One region of the Paenibacillus sp. FSL K6-1318 genome, then DNA from elsewhere that is predicted to be linked to it. Evidence: riboswitches for the same ligand, from Rfam matches in the RefSeq annotation. Region 1 holds a riboswitch; each other region holds the start of a gene.

Region 1 (4,931 bases):
ATCACACATCGCTACGATATCATCGATAGACAGCTCCGCAGCTGTGTGTGGATCAAGCATAGCGGCGTGATAGATATGTTCTTTTTTGCCGGTAATTGCCGCTTCAATCGTCAGCAGTTGCGTATTGATGTTGGTCCGGTTCAATGCCGCGAGTTGTGGAGGCAGGTCACCAATGTACGTAGGGCTGATCCCTGATCCATCGACCAGACAAGGTACCTCGACACATGCCTCGCGCGGCAGGTTCGTAATCAGTCCGTTGTTCATGACGTTGCCGCCAATTTTGTAAGGTTGGTTCGTCTCCATAGCCTCCATAATATGCGATGCGTATTCCCGACTACGGGTATGTTCAATATTTTCGCTGGCAAACAGCTTGGTACGCATCTCTTTCCAGCCTTCAATCTGGTTCACACAGCGGCGTGGATACTCATCCAGTGGAATGTTGAAGCGTTCGATTAGCTCCGGGTAATTCCGTTTGATGAAGTATGGGTGGTACTCGGCATTGTGTTCGGAGGATTCCGTTACATAATAGCCAAAGCGCTGCATCAGCTCAAAACGAACCATGTCGTCATGCTGTTCCTTCTGTTTTTCCTTCGCCAGACGTTTAATCTCGGGGTACAGATCCTGCCCGTCTTTTGTAACTTCGAGCAACCACGCCATGTGGTTGATGCCTGCAATTTTGGCCACCACACCTGTCTGATCGATCCCCAGTGCATCAAATAGATGCGGCACACATACCTGCACACTATGACACAATCCTACGGTTTTGATCCCACCATGCACGTTCATGACGTTGGTAAGCACAGCCATCGGGTTGGTGTAGTTCAGGAACCAGGCATCCGGACATACTTCCTGCATATCCCGGGCAAAATCCAACATGACCGGAATCGTCCGCAAGTTACGGAAAATTCCGCCGATGCCGAGTGTATCTGCAATCGTTTGACGCAGTCCGTATTTCTTCGGAATCTCGAAGTCCGTAATGGTACATGGATCATATCCACCGACTTGAATGGCGTTGATAACATATTTGGCTCCGCGCAGCGCTTCTTTGCGGTCATGATATACGTTAATGACACAACGACTTCCAATTGAACGGGCCAGACTGGTCAGCAAACGCTCGGAATCGCTCAAACGTTCAGCATCGATATCAAACAATGCCAGTTCAAAATCCTGCAGTGCTTCGGTCATCATGACATCACCCAATACATTTTTAACAAAGACGGTGCTTCCTGCACCGAGAAACGTAATTTTGTTCATCTTAAGTTCAGCCTCCCTGAAAAATGTTGTACCCCAACTATAGGCCGATCCGGCTCATATAACTATGGCTCAACCCCTTTCAAACATGGCATAATCCCATTTTTGTTCCCGCTTTCAACTAATATTTATCCACTTTAGCTGTTATAATTTAATTAGGTATACAGATAGTAATCCGCGAAAGGAAGTAAGGAGTGAGGCATAGCGTGAGTCCAATTGAGATGAATGTGGTTCCCACGGGCTGGACACAGATGGAGCTGGTTTTGTTGTTTTTCGGGTGGGAGGCGTGTGATCCTGCACATTATTGGGGACCGGGTGTACGTGATTCCTATGTTGTGCATTACATCCATGAAGGACGGGGCACTGTGTACATGGGGGATCGGGAGTACAAGCTCACTCAGGGACAGGGCTTTGTGATTCTTCCAGATACACTTATTCATTATGAGGCAGATCCGAAGGAGCCCTGGACGTATTCGTGGTTTGGATTCAAGGGTGTACAAGCCAAAGCATTCATGCAACGTGCCCAGTTAAGTCCGGAGCGACCGGTATACGATGCCCATGATACGAGTACGATGGAACACTTGTATACGGAGATGGTTCAGGCTTCCACACGTCCGGGAGGTGATGTGATGAACCAGAGTCTCTTGTACCGCTTGATGGCAGAATTAATCTCTTCATCTCCTGTGGAGGAGGAAATAGGACAGCTCCTTTCGAGCAAAGAGACGTACATCCGGCAGGCAGTTCAGTTTATGGAGAACAGGTACAGCCAGCGAACCTCCATTCTGGATATTGCCCACGCTGTTGGACTGGATCGCACATATCTGTCCGGGTTGTTCAAGGAGCGCTATGGCAAGTCGCTACAGTCCTTTTTTCTGGAGTATCGAATGAATCGTGCTGCCGAACTTCTTCAAAACCCCGGACTTTCTGTTAGTGAAGTAGCCCACTCGGTGGGTTATACGGACCCATTACTATTTTCGAAGATGTTCAAGCGAGTGACGGGTGTATCACCAAAGGGTTCGAGAATTCGCGATTAGATGCACCTATTGCTTCAAATTTAAAAGAAAAGTTTTGATCATTAATCGTTGTCCCGCTATACTGATACAGAAGTGTAATTGAATATGTGGAACTTGGTGCTTTGCCCGTCAGGGTGGAAGCTTAATAGGGAAGTCCGGTGTAATACCGGCGCGGTCCCGCCACTGTAACAGAGGAGTCAGGTAGCGATAAATCCACTGGTTTAGACCGGGAAGGAGCTACAAGTGACGATGATTCTGGAGCCAGGAGACCTGCCAGGTTTAACAAACACAGTAGTACCCTACGGGAGATAGGAAGGTGTTTAGAGAGCATGATTTTTTCTGAAAATCTGTTTATTTAAGGCGTCCTCATCCAGTAACACGGAGAGGGACGCTTTTTTTGATATGTAGGAGGACATCATGGCACATACATAAAGTTTTGGGGAAGGGCGTTTGAGCACTTGAGCAGATATATCGTTAAACGATTAGTACAACTGGTAGCCGTATTGTTCGGCATCACGTTCCTGACATTCCTGCTAACCTATCTGTCTCCTGGAGATCCAGCCAGACTTATGCTCATGTCTACAGGTGTAACGCCATCGGATGAGCTGGTCAGGCAGGTGAGGTCAGAGCTTGGATTGGACCAACCCTTTCTCTATCGATATGGGACATGGCTGGGACAGGTGGTGACCGGAGACTTCGGTACGTCATATAAATACAATCGTCCAGTACTGGATGTGCTCATGGCGCGGCTCCCGGCAACGCTTTGGCTGACAGGAAGCGCCATGCTTCTGGTTATTCTGGTCTCCTTTCCACTGGGAATGCTGTCGGCTGTGTACCGCAACAAATGGCTTGATTATGTTATTCGTTTATTCTCTTTTGCCGGATTATCGATGCCCAGCTTCTGGTTGGGTATGTTGCTCATGTTGGTCTTCGGTGTACAGCTGAAGCTGCTACCAGTGATGGGCAATTCCGGCTGGAACAGTCTGATTCTGCCCGCATGTACACTCGCGATTCCACTTGTTGCCCAGTACAGCAGACAGATTCGTACGGTCCTGCTTGAGGAGACAAGCCAGAACTATGTGATCGGAGCAAGATCCAGAGGTGTGAAGGAGTCGATCATTATTTTACGTCATATTCTCCCTAATGCTCTGCTGCCGATCGTTACCCTTATGGGCATGACGACAGGTGCTTTGTTAGGTGGTGCAGCGATTGTGGAAAGTTTATTTGTGTGGCCGGGTGTTGGCCAGATGGCGGTGGATGCCATTTTTACAAGGGATTATCCTCTCATTCAGGGGTATGTCATCTGGATGGCGATCATATATGTCACGCTGAATCTGCTGGTTGACGTATGGACACATCTTCGTGATCCTCGAATCCGACTGGATGTGGATGTATAGATGAGAGCCTTCAGACTTGTATTACTGCAAAATCGCTGGTTCACATTCCTGCTGTCTCTGACCGTCTTCTGGATTATTCTCGCTATGGTTGCGCCATTCCTCGCACCACACGATCCACTTGCAACGAACTTTGCCAAAGTGTTGCAGCCATCCAGCGCCGAATATCCGCTCGGAACCGATCAGCTTGGCCGCTGTGTATTATCCCGCCTTCTTTACGGGGCAAGAACCTCGCTGCTGCTTACCTTTATGATGATTAGCATTGTGTTCGTACTAGGTGTAGCGATTGGGGTTATCGCCGGTTTCGCTCGGGGTCTGACGGATACGGTGCTTATGCGGTTGTCTGATACATTAATGGCATTTCCGGGCCTTATTTTTGCGATCGCTGTGGTGGGCATGCTTGGGCCGGGATTGTTCAATACGGTACTGGCACTGTCGGTTGTCTGGTGGGCGAAGTATGCACGGATGGCCAGAAGCCTGGTGATTTCCCTTCAACAAAAGGAATATGTCGCTGCCGCTGCTTTCAGCGGAGCACGTAAGATCCAGATCATCGGCAGGACGATCCTGCCCAATATGATGTCTCCACTCATCGTCATGGCGATGATGGATGTGGGTGGTATGATGCTGTCCATCTCGGGGTTGTCGTTTCTCGGGCTTGGCGCGCAGCCACCGAACCCCGAGTGGGGGGCGATGTTAAATGAAGGCAGAAGATATCTCCAGACTGCGCCTTGGTTGTTGATTTATCCGGGTCTGGCGATATTTAGCACCGTTATTATTTTTAATTTACTGGGAGACAGCCTGCGAGATGTACTTGATCCCAAGAAAAATACAGCTTAACTGGAGGAACCAGAATGAAGAGGAATTTACAAAAATCAATCCTGCTCACCATCGTATCCATGTTCGTTGTGTTCTTGCTTGCAGCTTGTGGTACTACCAATAATCCATCGACCTCGTCGGATGCAACGGAGAAGTCGGCGGCTACGGACAATGGTACGACAAGTGCACCAACGCATCTGAATGTGGCCCTGTTCTGGCTGGGAAGCAACCTGGACCCGGCAGAAGAATGGAACGGCTGGACACTTACGCGTGCAGCGATTGGTGAGACACTGATTCAGTTTGACGAGAATATGAAGTTGGTCCCTAAAATTGCAGATACCTGGGAACGTGTGGATGACACGACTTGGCATTTTCATATTCGGGAGGGTGTAACTTTCCATAACGGAAACAAAGTAACCGCCGACGCGGTGAAAAAATCGATCGAACGCTCCATTGA
Region 2 (4,931 bases), 800 kb from region 1:
CACAGGCCTTCACCTTGATGACATCGCCGATCGGCACAACGATAAAATTCGCTGCACGCAGCTCTTCAACCAACGAGTCCGGTTCAAACGTCGGCACTCTCAAAATAATCTGGTGCTCCGGCGTGTACTCCAGCTCACCGTCTTCACTTGCGCACTGCGCCAGCAGCGCCATCTGGGCTGCGGTGAATTTTTTGTTGCCCACGCCGGGCGAGACGCCAACTTCGAACAGCGGCGCCTTGCGCCCAGGCTCGGGCGCAGTGCGTACCGCTGTTGCGGTCGCGGCCTGCGGTGCACTTGCCGCTCCGCTCGGCGCTGCTGCATCTAGCCAGCGGCTCGCCGATTCGCCCGCGAGCGCACCGCCTGCCGCGAGCCGCGTCAGCGCCTCGGCGGCGAGCGCAGCTGCCCCGGCGCGTGGCGCTTCGGCGACTCGGCCCGGAGCGGCCTCTGCCGCAACGGGCGCAGGTCGCTCGCCGGCAAGCACGGCGGTGCCGCCAGCGCTGCTCGCCGGGCTTGCCGCAGGCATAGCGGCAGCAGCCCCGGCGCCAGCGGGCGGCTGCCCTTGCGGGGCCGTGCCCGCTCCGGCGCTTGCGCCACGCAGGGCTGGCTCCGCCTGTGGCTGCGCGGCCGCTGCATCGCTGGCCACGCTCTCGCCCGCTGCCTCGCCGGAGGCGGCAGCGCGGGCTTCCCTTGCGCCGAGCGACCATGGCTCGGCTTCCGTGCGCAGTCGCTCATGAGGTCTGAGCGACTGTTCCGCGGTGTTCAGCGTGTATTTCCGCTGATACCCACGCGGTGTGACCATGAGTCCTTCGTACATCATGGTCGAGGAGTTGCCGATAATCACCGTCGTCAGCATGCCGATATCATGATTCAGCATATCCTCCAGAGTGGTCATGACAACGTCCTGACGCTCACGATAAGCGCTTTTCACCAGACCAACCGGGGTCTGTGGATCACGATAACGCAGGATCATTTCCTGCGTCTCCACGATCTGCCGTGTACGCCGTCCACTGCGTGGATTGTACAGAGCAATGACAAAATCAGCTGACGCTGCGGCTTCGACCCTGCGGATAATCGTCTCCCACGGTGTAAGGTGGTCACTAAGGCTGATCGTACATGCATCATGCATGACGGGGGCACCCAGCAGTGAAGCACAAGACTGAATGGCCGATACGCCCGGAATAACTTCCACGGCGACACCGGTATCCGGCTTCCAGCCTTGCTCCATCAGCACCTCGTACACCAGACCTGCCATGCCATATACACCTGCGTCACCACTGGAGATTACGGCAACAACTTTACCCATCTCCGCCTGTCGGACCGCCTCTTGTGCACGGCTTACTTCCTCCGTCATGCCCGTGCGTACAATCGCTTGCCCGTTCAATAGAGGTCGGATAAGATCCACATAAGTGTTGTATCCGATAATAACCTCGCTCTCCTGAAGTGCCTCGAGTGCCCGCTTCGTGATATGTTCCATCGCTCCCGGACCGAACCCGATAATCAGCAGCTTGCCTTGACCTTGCATTGCTTCTCCTCCTCCATCACACTTGTCGTACGGATTAAACAGTGAAGAAGGGCGGCAATGCCGACCTTCTCCCCAAACTGTACTGCATGTTCAATTCGTCAGCTCCGTTGACTCAGAGCATCGAACCTAGCTCTTATAAACTACCTGTATGATCAAACTGATCTATTCCTCAACCTTTAACTTCCCAACACAAAACTAAAGATCATAGGGATATAACTTTCATGTAAAAAACAAAAAAATCCCATCCTTATAACGGATGGGATACGCATGTACGTACACTCAAGAACACAGTCCCAGACTCCCGGAGGGTAATCCTGTGACTATGTGGCCAAGGGGGCCAGCCGGGCGAACCGCTTGTTCGCCCAATTCCTGATTCTTCGTACACCATTCCTTTCCGCGAAGGGTTCGGTGACACATGCAAGGTAGGTCTCCTGGCTTTGGATCATCAGCTTCCTTTTCTGTCTTCCCCGGCTTTTTGCGAGTGACTTGGATCAAAAAGGGCTTCACCATTACAGTGGCGGGACCGCTCGGGACTTTCACCCGATTCCCTGTTACCTCTTGCTGCACGCAAGAGCACCTTGCTTGTTTTCATTCAATATTGTTTTCATAATAACACCGCTCAGGAAATAATGTCCATGCTTATGATACTTGTCCAATCTTCTATTTTCAGACAAAACAGAAAAAAGTCCTGATCCAGAAATCGGATCAGAACCAGGAGTAACATATACATATACGATTCGTTTTAAATCATCCAACTACCTTAGGATTGAATGCACGTTAATACACATTGATCAACTGTTATTGCAGGCCACGGATCTTGTCCATATGACCCGCCGCAAAGTAACGTCCGAGTTCAACGATGAGTGCGCCCATCTTCTCTTCCTCTGGAATGACCAGCGCCTCAATGCCCTCTTCACGCATGGAGTTTGCTGTGACTTTCCCTACAGAGGCAGGGATTACACCTTGTCTGAAGGCTGCGAGCATCGGTTCAAGCTTGTCCTGCGATGCCGCATATTCGGTCAGAAATCGGACCTGAGGTCCACTCGTGAAGGCAACTGCATCAACCTCACGCTGTATAATCTCATTCAAAAGTTGTTCCAGCTCTGCCACTTCCGGCGGTACATGGCGATAAGGGAGCACTTGACGAACGATCGCCCCTTGTTCTTCCAACCAGGCTACAAGCTTGGGAGCTGTCTCCCCATGAAGCTGCAACATGACCTTTTTACCCTTAAGATCATGGGATGCAAACTCACGAATGAGCCCGTCCGTACTACCATCATCATCCCGTACCAGCGGCGTTAACTTGCGCTTTCTGAGTGCATTTACTGTCTTGTACCCTCTGGCTGCAATCGGCGATTCCGACAATGCATCCAGTAATTTTCCCGCCACTTCCATATCCTCGGCCATCTCAAACAACGCGTCCAATCCCATGCCCGTGGTCAATACCGCCCAGTCCGGCGGGTCCGAGATCCAGGATACCAGCCCGTCCCTGATATTCCGGTCATCCAGAAATACCGTTCCCTGTGCCGGTCGCACAAGCGGGATTCCACCCATTTTTTCAACCAGTAAGGACATTTCTTTCGATTTTCGTGGTCCTGTCAATGCTACACGTACACCTGCCAAATGTTGAGCCATTCATGTTCCCCCCGTTAGTTCAGCCGAATGTTCATCTCAGTCTGACTACAGTATACAGGGTACTTCTGTGAAGGGAAACTGCACTTCCCCTCTTTTTGCCCGTTCATCTATAACGATTTTTGATGGAATGTATCAGGAAGGCTGGAGTTCTCCACCGTGAGAATCCTTCCGTCCTTTCTCCACGTCCTTCATGGAATCTTTCGATTCTTGTGCCTTCTTTTTGCGAGGACGAAGGAATAGAAACAGCACGAGAGGGAACAGCACTTCAAATACAATGGCGATCCATGTCCATTCCCGAGTAAATCGATAGAGCTGAATTGCGTTTCTGAAAAACCAGAAGGCACAGACAAAACCCACCAGCGCGACTGGACCTGTCATGACCTTTCCCGATACGTTCGGGATCATTCGCTTCAATCCCCAGCAGACAAAATACAGATCAAATGCAATTTTCGTAATCATGGTAGGCAAGGTTGCCGCTGCCAGCGCCAGGTCAAACCGGTCCAGAAAGTCACTGATTTGCAACTGCCTTGCCAGTTCATACGAAGGGTATACCAGTCTGGAGGCGATCGGCACACCAATCGACGTGATGGTTTCCACCATGATCAGCATCATCAGCAATCCGGAAATAATCATCCCCCAGAACACAGGCTTGAAGCGAAAATCACTGCCCTTGACGACGAAAGGCAATGCGATCATCTCGCCATAAAAAGAAAATATGTACCAGCTCCCTTTACCCACACCCGCCGGATCGACATGAAAGTAGGGCATCAGATTATCCATATTCACTTGCTGAATCAGCATGAAAGGCACAATTACAGAATTCAACAGGAACAGGGTAACATACAGTTCTGCCATCCCGATCAACGAGCCCAGCCCACCTCTGACGATAAATACCGCCATAATCATAAGTGACAATACCACAATTGAGATCGGTGTCGTCTCCAGCAAGGTTATGCTGACGTAATCACCAATTAATCGGATATCTCTTGCAAATACGAAGAAAAAAAACAGAATGTACATGACGCCTGCGAGTCTTCCCAACAAGGGGAACCTGTCAGCTAACGCTTCAAACAGATCCTGGTTGGGAAATCTCCGCTGAACCCGGCTGATCATCCACATGGATACAATCATCACCAAAACAACTGGTACATACGAGAGGTAAGCGTGCTGTTCCGCATAAAAGATGGCCTGTGCATGGGGTTGAATCAACGTGCCCGTAATACTGAGCAGCAGCACAAGCAGCACGATCTGTCGATGAGTCACACTCTGATTCATACCGTGCCTCCTTTCCATCATTTATTATTTAATCTGTACTCCGCACCATCCTTAGTCTGCATCTATGGTAACGGTAAGAATCGCTGAATAACATGGCTGATCCATACCGCTACAAAAAAGGTTTTGCTCAAATGGGTTATATATAACCAAATGCCTGTTCCCAGTGCAATCAGCCCATAGGATAACCAGCGATTAATAACTGCCGCCTGCTTCAGATGTCTGAAATCCATCACAATAACCACGATGACCATACCCAGATAGGTGAACAAAAGTGGTTTAATCATGTACGATATCCTCCTCAACCACACCGATCGGTTTATTGACTACCCCTACATTTTCAATAATGACATGGGGATTAACGTTCACCTCAACATCAGGATAGATATCATCCCATCGATCCTTCATTTTGTCCCACTCTTTAGGTAAGTGCTGATGGATCGACCGACCGATCCCAAGAATATCGGCATGATATTTTTGCTGAATTAATCGAACTCCTTCA
Region 3 (4,931 bases), 1.4 Mb from region 1:
GACACTGGCGTTTTATAATTACTACAAGAATGCACAGGCAGACGAGAACGAATATTGTTCCTCTTCGTGGCCCGGGCTGAAGATTACGGCACACGATCAACATATTAGAGCTGCGAGTCCTGATGTTGCAAGTGCACTTTCCAGTGCGGTGTATGGTGGCGGGATGCTCGAACTGGATCGAATATTTAACATCTATGTGGACCGACATTATCGCTGTGATGATCCTCCTCGAGATATCGAACGTTCTCTGCATGAATGGAAGGAGCAGCTTGATCAATGTGCGGGACTGTTGACTGCGGTTCGACTGGAGCATACTTCCATTCAGGAATACACAAGTGAGGAATTCGGAATTTTGTGTTGTACAACAGCCGGGGTGTCCAATGCTGCGCGAGCAGGTTCCGCAAGAACTGTATTTGATACGGAGGGAAACGAGACTGTTGCCGTAGAGCCTTTAAAATCTACAATTAAATCTCAATTCATGAAGCCATATATCCCCGGCACGATTAATGTCATGTTATGGTTCAACGGACGAATGACATCGGGTGCGATGGTGAATGCGATTCAGACTGCGGTGGAAGCCAAAGCGGCGGCGCTGGCTGATTTTGGTGTTACGGATTCAGAAAATGGATTGCTGGCCACTGGAACGACTACGGATGCCATTGTACTTGCGGTGAGTCAGGTGCACGAGCACAAGCCGCTAATTGCTTATGCGGGAACGGCTACGGTTATTGGTGCGGCTATTGGCAGGTTGGTGTATGACACGATCACGGAAAGCCTGCAAGCGGGATAGCAGTGGAAAGAGAGGAACAGGGTGAAATGACATTTCAGATAGGGCAACTGGCCTCCTGGCCGTTCTGGACGGGAATGGCAGGTGCCTGGATTATTATAGGGGCATACATACTTGATCGATGCATCGGTGATCCGCGTTGGATTCCTCATCCGGTGATCGGCATGGGGAAGGCAATCTCTGCGCTAGAGCGTAGCATTCGTTCCCATGTGAGCACGGATTCCGGGCTGAAGAGGGCTGGTTTATTATTTCCGCTGCTGATTGCAGGTGGGGCGTTTGTAATTACCTGGGGGTTCGTATATGTGGTGGGTCTCATTCATCCCGTCGTAGCAGCAGTGGCTGAGGTAGTGCTTATTGCGACCACAATTGCTTCCAAAGGGTTGAAGGATGCAGGCATGGAGGTATATCACCATCTGATTCAGAAGGATTGGCCTACTGCAAGACGTTCACTTGGCATGATTGTTGGACGTGATACAGCTCATCTGGATGAACCGGAGGTCGTGCGAGGAACGGTGGAGACGGTAGCGGAGAATATTGTGGATGCCATCGTGTCCCCTTTGTTCTATGCGTTAATAGGTGGCGCACCACTTGCGATGGCCTATCGTGCCGTGAATACATTGGATTCCATGGTTGGTTATAAAAATGAGAAGTACTTGCATCTCGGCTGGGCTTCCGCCCGTTTGGACGATTGGGCAAACTGGATTCCCGCACGGCTCACCGCCATCCTGCTGATCGTAGGCGCATGGGTCATGAAACTGGATGCGAAAGGCGCAGCACGTATGGTGACCCGGGATGCCAGATTGCATCCAAGTCCGAATAGCGGTTTTCCTGAATCGGCGGTGGCCGGAGCACTGGGGATCAGACTTGGTGGACATAATGTGTACCATGGCGTAGCTTCTTTTCGTGCCTATATGGGTGAGGCAACACGTCCGATGGCAGCAGAGGATATTGTGCGAACGACACGTCTCATGTTCTGGTCAGCGGGTTCTTTTGTAATCCTGTGTACACTGGTAACGCTCGGAATATGGCTCGCTGGAGGTACGTTGTTATGGAAGTAACTGCAGGGCAGAATGGATCACAGCAACGAAATATCCTGTTTGTACGTCATGGCACAACCGCATGGAATGTGGAAAAAAAATATTTGGGGCATACCGATATCGCTTTGCTGCCGGATGCAGAAAGAGAACTGGCTTCGCTACGCGAGCAATTGAGCAACGTCTCGTGGGACTCGGTATACTGCAGTGATCTGCTCCGTTGTCAGCAGACGCTGGCAATAATCGGGCCTTATCCATTGGGACAGGTCAAGCTGGACCCGCGTTTGCGAGAGGTCGATTTTGGTCAATGGGAAGGGTCGACGTATGATCAACTCAAGGATAACCAACAGTACCGGGACTGGATCGATGCTCCGCAGGACGTCACCCCGCCCGAGGGGGAGTCATGGCATTCGTTCACTGCACGTATCGATTCATTTCTGCAAGAGTGCATAGGGTCGGATTGTCCGTCCATGCTCTCTCTTGAGTCAGGCGTGCCCACCATTATTGTGGTCACCCACGGCGGTGTAATCCGGTATGTATTATCTCGTCTCATTGCCAATCTGGAATTCTGGGATACGCAGGTGATTCCGGGGCAAGCGATACAGGTGCGGCTGGAACAACATAGAGATCAGTGGGTTGGCACGAGGGTGACTTTTCCGGGAATCGGGTTGTAAGGATGTGCAATATAACCTATAATCACAACAGAAGTGTGACATCAGCACCTGCAGTTACGTGTGACAGGCGATAATGCCTGAACATGAATGCAGATGGCTCACTTGAATGGGTTAATCCATATCAGCGACCAAGGGTCCCGCGTGCATGCAGTAATGGTTCATGGCTATATCCAGTCATGGATGGCATACGGGTGAAATAGGGAAGCCGGTGCAAGTCCGGCACGGTCCCGCCACTGTAAATCAGGAACAATTCCTGTAAGTCAGGTTACCTGCCCTGGACGTTCAAACCGGTGTTCCTTCGAGGAAAGGACAGCGTTTCGGGCAGTTCTATGTGCATGCACAACAATACGTTGAACATGCCATATCGCCATATGCGAGACGTCATCCCTGATCCTAGACGTAAGGATTAGGGATTTTTTATTGTTCATATAAGATGAACCAGACATTTACACGTTAACGAAGAGTGCAGAACCGATCTGAAGAAACGAAGTGTTCGCTTAAAGCTTTCTACAAGAAAGCTACATCGGAAGATGGTACTGCAATCGGAGTGGGCTTGTGTAACATGGATGGGTTTAACTTGTATAGGAACACCAAGGCATGGGTAGTAGAAGTTCGAGCACGATGCAACAAAATAGTACAAATAGAGAAGGGGAGAATAACAGAATGAATTTCAAAAATTGGAAAAGCGTAGCGTCTCTGCTGAGTGCAGCGGCACTGGCACTGGCTTTGGCCGGATGTGGCAATGCAACAACGAACGAGGGTACAGGTACCTCACAACAACCGGCACAGGAGCAGTCCCAGGGCCAGGCGCAGACGGATCTCAAAACACAATATCCACTTACCGTTACCGATGCAACGGGTGAGTCGTTCACATTTGAAAAGGCACCAGCCAAAATCGTATCTGTGTCTCCAGCTGAGACCGAAACACTATTCGCACTTGGATTGGACGAGCAGATTGTAGGGGTATCCGACTATGATGATTATCCTGAAGCGGCAACAACCAAAGCGAAAATGGGTGGTGTAACCAAGCCAAATGAAGAGTCCATCATTGCGGCTGAAGCTGATATTGTATTCACAGGTATCTCCATGAGCGAAGATGCAGTGAAGAAACTGCGTGAACTGGGCATTACCATTTTCAAAACGGATCCAAAGTCCATCGATGATGTGATGAACAATATTGAAACATTCGGTAAAATCACGGATCATCAAGAAAAAGCTCAGGAGATCATCACACAGATGAAACAGGATGTGACGGATGTAACTGAAGCAGTGAAGGCAGTTAAACCGGAAGAGAAGAAAAATGTATACGTTGAATTCTCCCCAGGCTGGACTGTGGGTAAAGGCGAATTTATGGATGAACTCATTACTGTAGCCGGTGGTAGCAATATTGCTTCGGACAAAGAGGGCTGGTATGAAATTAATGAAGAGAACGTAATTGCCTCCAACCCGGATGTGATTCTGTATGCCAACGATGTGATTGATGAGAACTCCAAAACACTGGATCAGATCATTAAAGCTCGCAGTGGCTGGGATCAAATCACGGCTGTGAAGAACGATGCAGTCATCGGCCTAGATGCCAATCTGCTCAGCCGTCCAGGCCCACGTGTAACCGAAGGTCTGAAAGAAGTAGCCAAAGCGATCTATCCTGACCTGTTCCAATGAGTAAAAAACTGGCCGTGTACGCATCGGCAGGGATCGCGCTGCTTGTGTTAACCGTGCTCATCTGCACGGGCATCGGTTCGGTTTCCTTGCCTATTCGTGACATTGCAGGTATTCTGCTTCATCACTTGCCATGGGTCGGAGACTGGATCACGCCGGACTGGAGTGCAGCAGCCGAACAGATTATCTGGAAAGTCAGATTTCCACGAGTACTGCTTGCTGTGCTCGTGGGCGCATCGCTGGCGATTGCCGGTGCGGGATTCCAGGGGGTTCTTCGGAACCCGCTGGCAGACCCGTTCACTCTGGGCGTATCATCTGGTGCTTCGGTGGGTGCAGCCTTCCTGATTTTCTTCGGATTGCAGTATGCACTGATCGGAATCTGGACGTTGCCATTGGTAGCTTTTTTGACGGGCGTACTAACTTTGTGGTTTGTTATGTCCCTGGCTCGTGAAGGGCGCAAAATACCAACACACAGTCTGATTCTGGCTGGTGTAGTGATGCAAAGTTTCTTGGGAGCGGTGGTTTCCTTCCTGTCGACCATGTCGAAACAGACCATTAATGAAATTATATACTGGACGATGGGAAGTCTGGCTCTGCGTGGGTGGTCGTATACGGCCATCCTTTTCCCGTATTTTCTGTTAGGGCTGATCTTTCTCTGGAGCCGTGCACGTTCCTTGAATGTTCTTGCGCTCGGAGAACGTCAAGCTGCGCATATCGGGGTTGGCGTCGATCGGCTGAAGTTGTCCGTGCTTGCTGTGGGAACACTTCTTACGGCAG

The links. Region 1 has a riboswitch for cobalamin ahead of nikB (nickel ABC transporter permease). Riboswitches for the same ligand answer to the same signal wherever they lie in the genome.
Region 2: another riboswitch for cobalamin. It lies ahead of cobJ (precorrin-3B C(17)-methyltransferase); the one in region 1 lies ahead of nikB (nickel ABC transporter permease).
Region 3: another riboswitch for cobalamin. It lies ahead of NYE45_RS07090 (ABC transporter substrate-binding protein); the one in region 1 lies ahead of nikB (nickel ABC transporter permease).

The regions. Positions count from the first base shown of each region.
Region 1 is NZ_CP150270.1:269,381-274,311, forward strand. It holds gene NYE45_RS01245 (alpha-glucosidase/alpha-galactosidase) at 1-1,254, opposite strand, end outside; gene NYE45_RS01250 (AraC family transcriptional regulator) at 1,458-2,285, shown strand; cobalamin riboswitch at 2,363-2,557, shown strand; gene nikB (nickel ABC transporter permease) at 2,723-3,661, shown strand; gene nikC (nickel transporter permease) at 3,662-4,495, shown strand; gene NYE45_RS01265 (ABC transporter substrate-binding protein) at 4,510-4,931, shown strand, end outside.
Region 2 is NZ_CP150270.1:6,247,369-6,252,299, forward strand. It holds gene cobJ (precorrin-3B C(17)-methyltransferase) at 1-1,522, opposite strand, end outside; cobalamin riboswitch at 1,926-2,118, opposite strand; gene NYE45_RS27980 (uroporphyrinogen-III synthase) at 2,321-3,157, opposite strand; gene NYE45_RS27985 (endospore germination permease) at 3,290-4,432, opposite strand; gene NYE45_RS27990 (hypothetical protein) at 4,495-4,716, opposite strand; gene NYE45_RS27995 (Ger(x)C family spore germination protein) at 4,709-4,931, opposite strand, start outside.
Region 3 is NZ_CP150270.1:1,623,675-1,628,605, forward strand. It holds gene NYE45_RS07075 (adenosylcobinamide amidohydrolase) at 1-790, shown strand, start outside; gene cobD (threonine-phosphate decarboxylase CobD) at 1-18, shown strand, start outside; gene cbiB (adenosylcobinamide-phosphate synthase CbiB) at 865-1,845, shown strand; gene NYE45_RS07085 (histidine phosphatase family protein) at 1,836-2,495, shown strand; cobalamin riboswitch at 2,640-2,787, shown strand; gene NYE45_RS07090 (ABC transporter substrate-binding protein) at 3,159-4,157, shown strand; gene NYE45_RS07095 (iron chelate uptake ABC transporter family permease subunit) at 4,154-4,931, shown strand, end outside.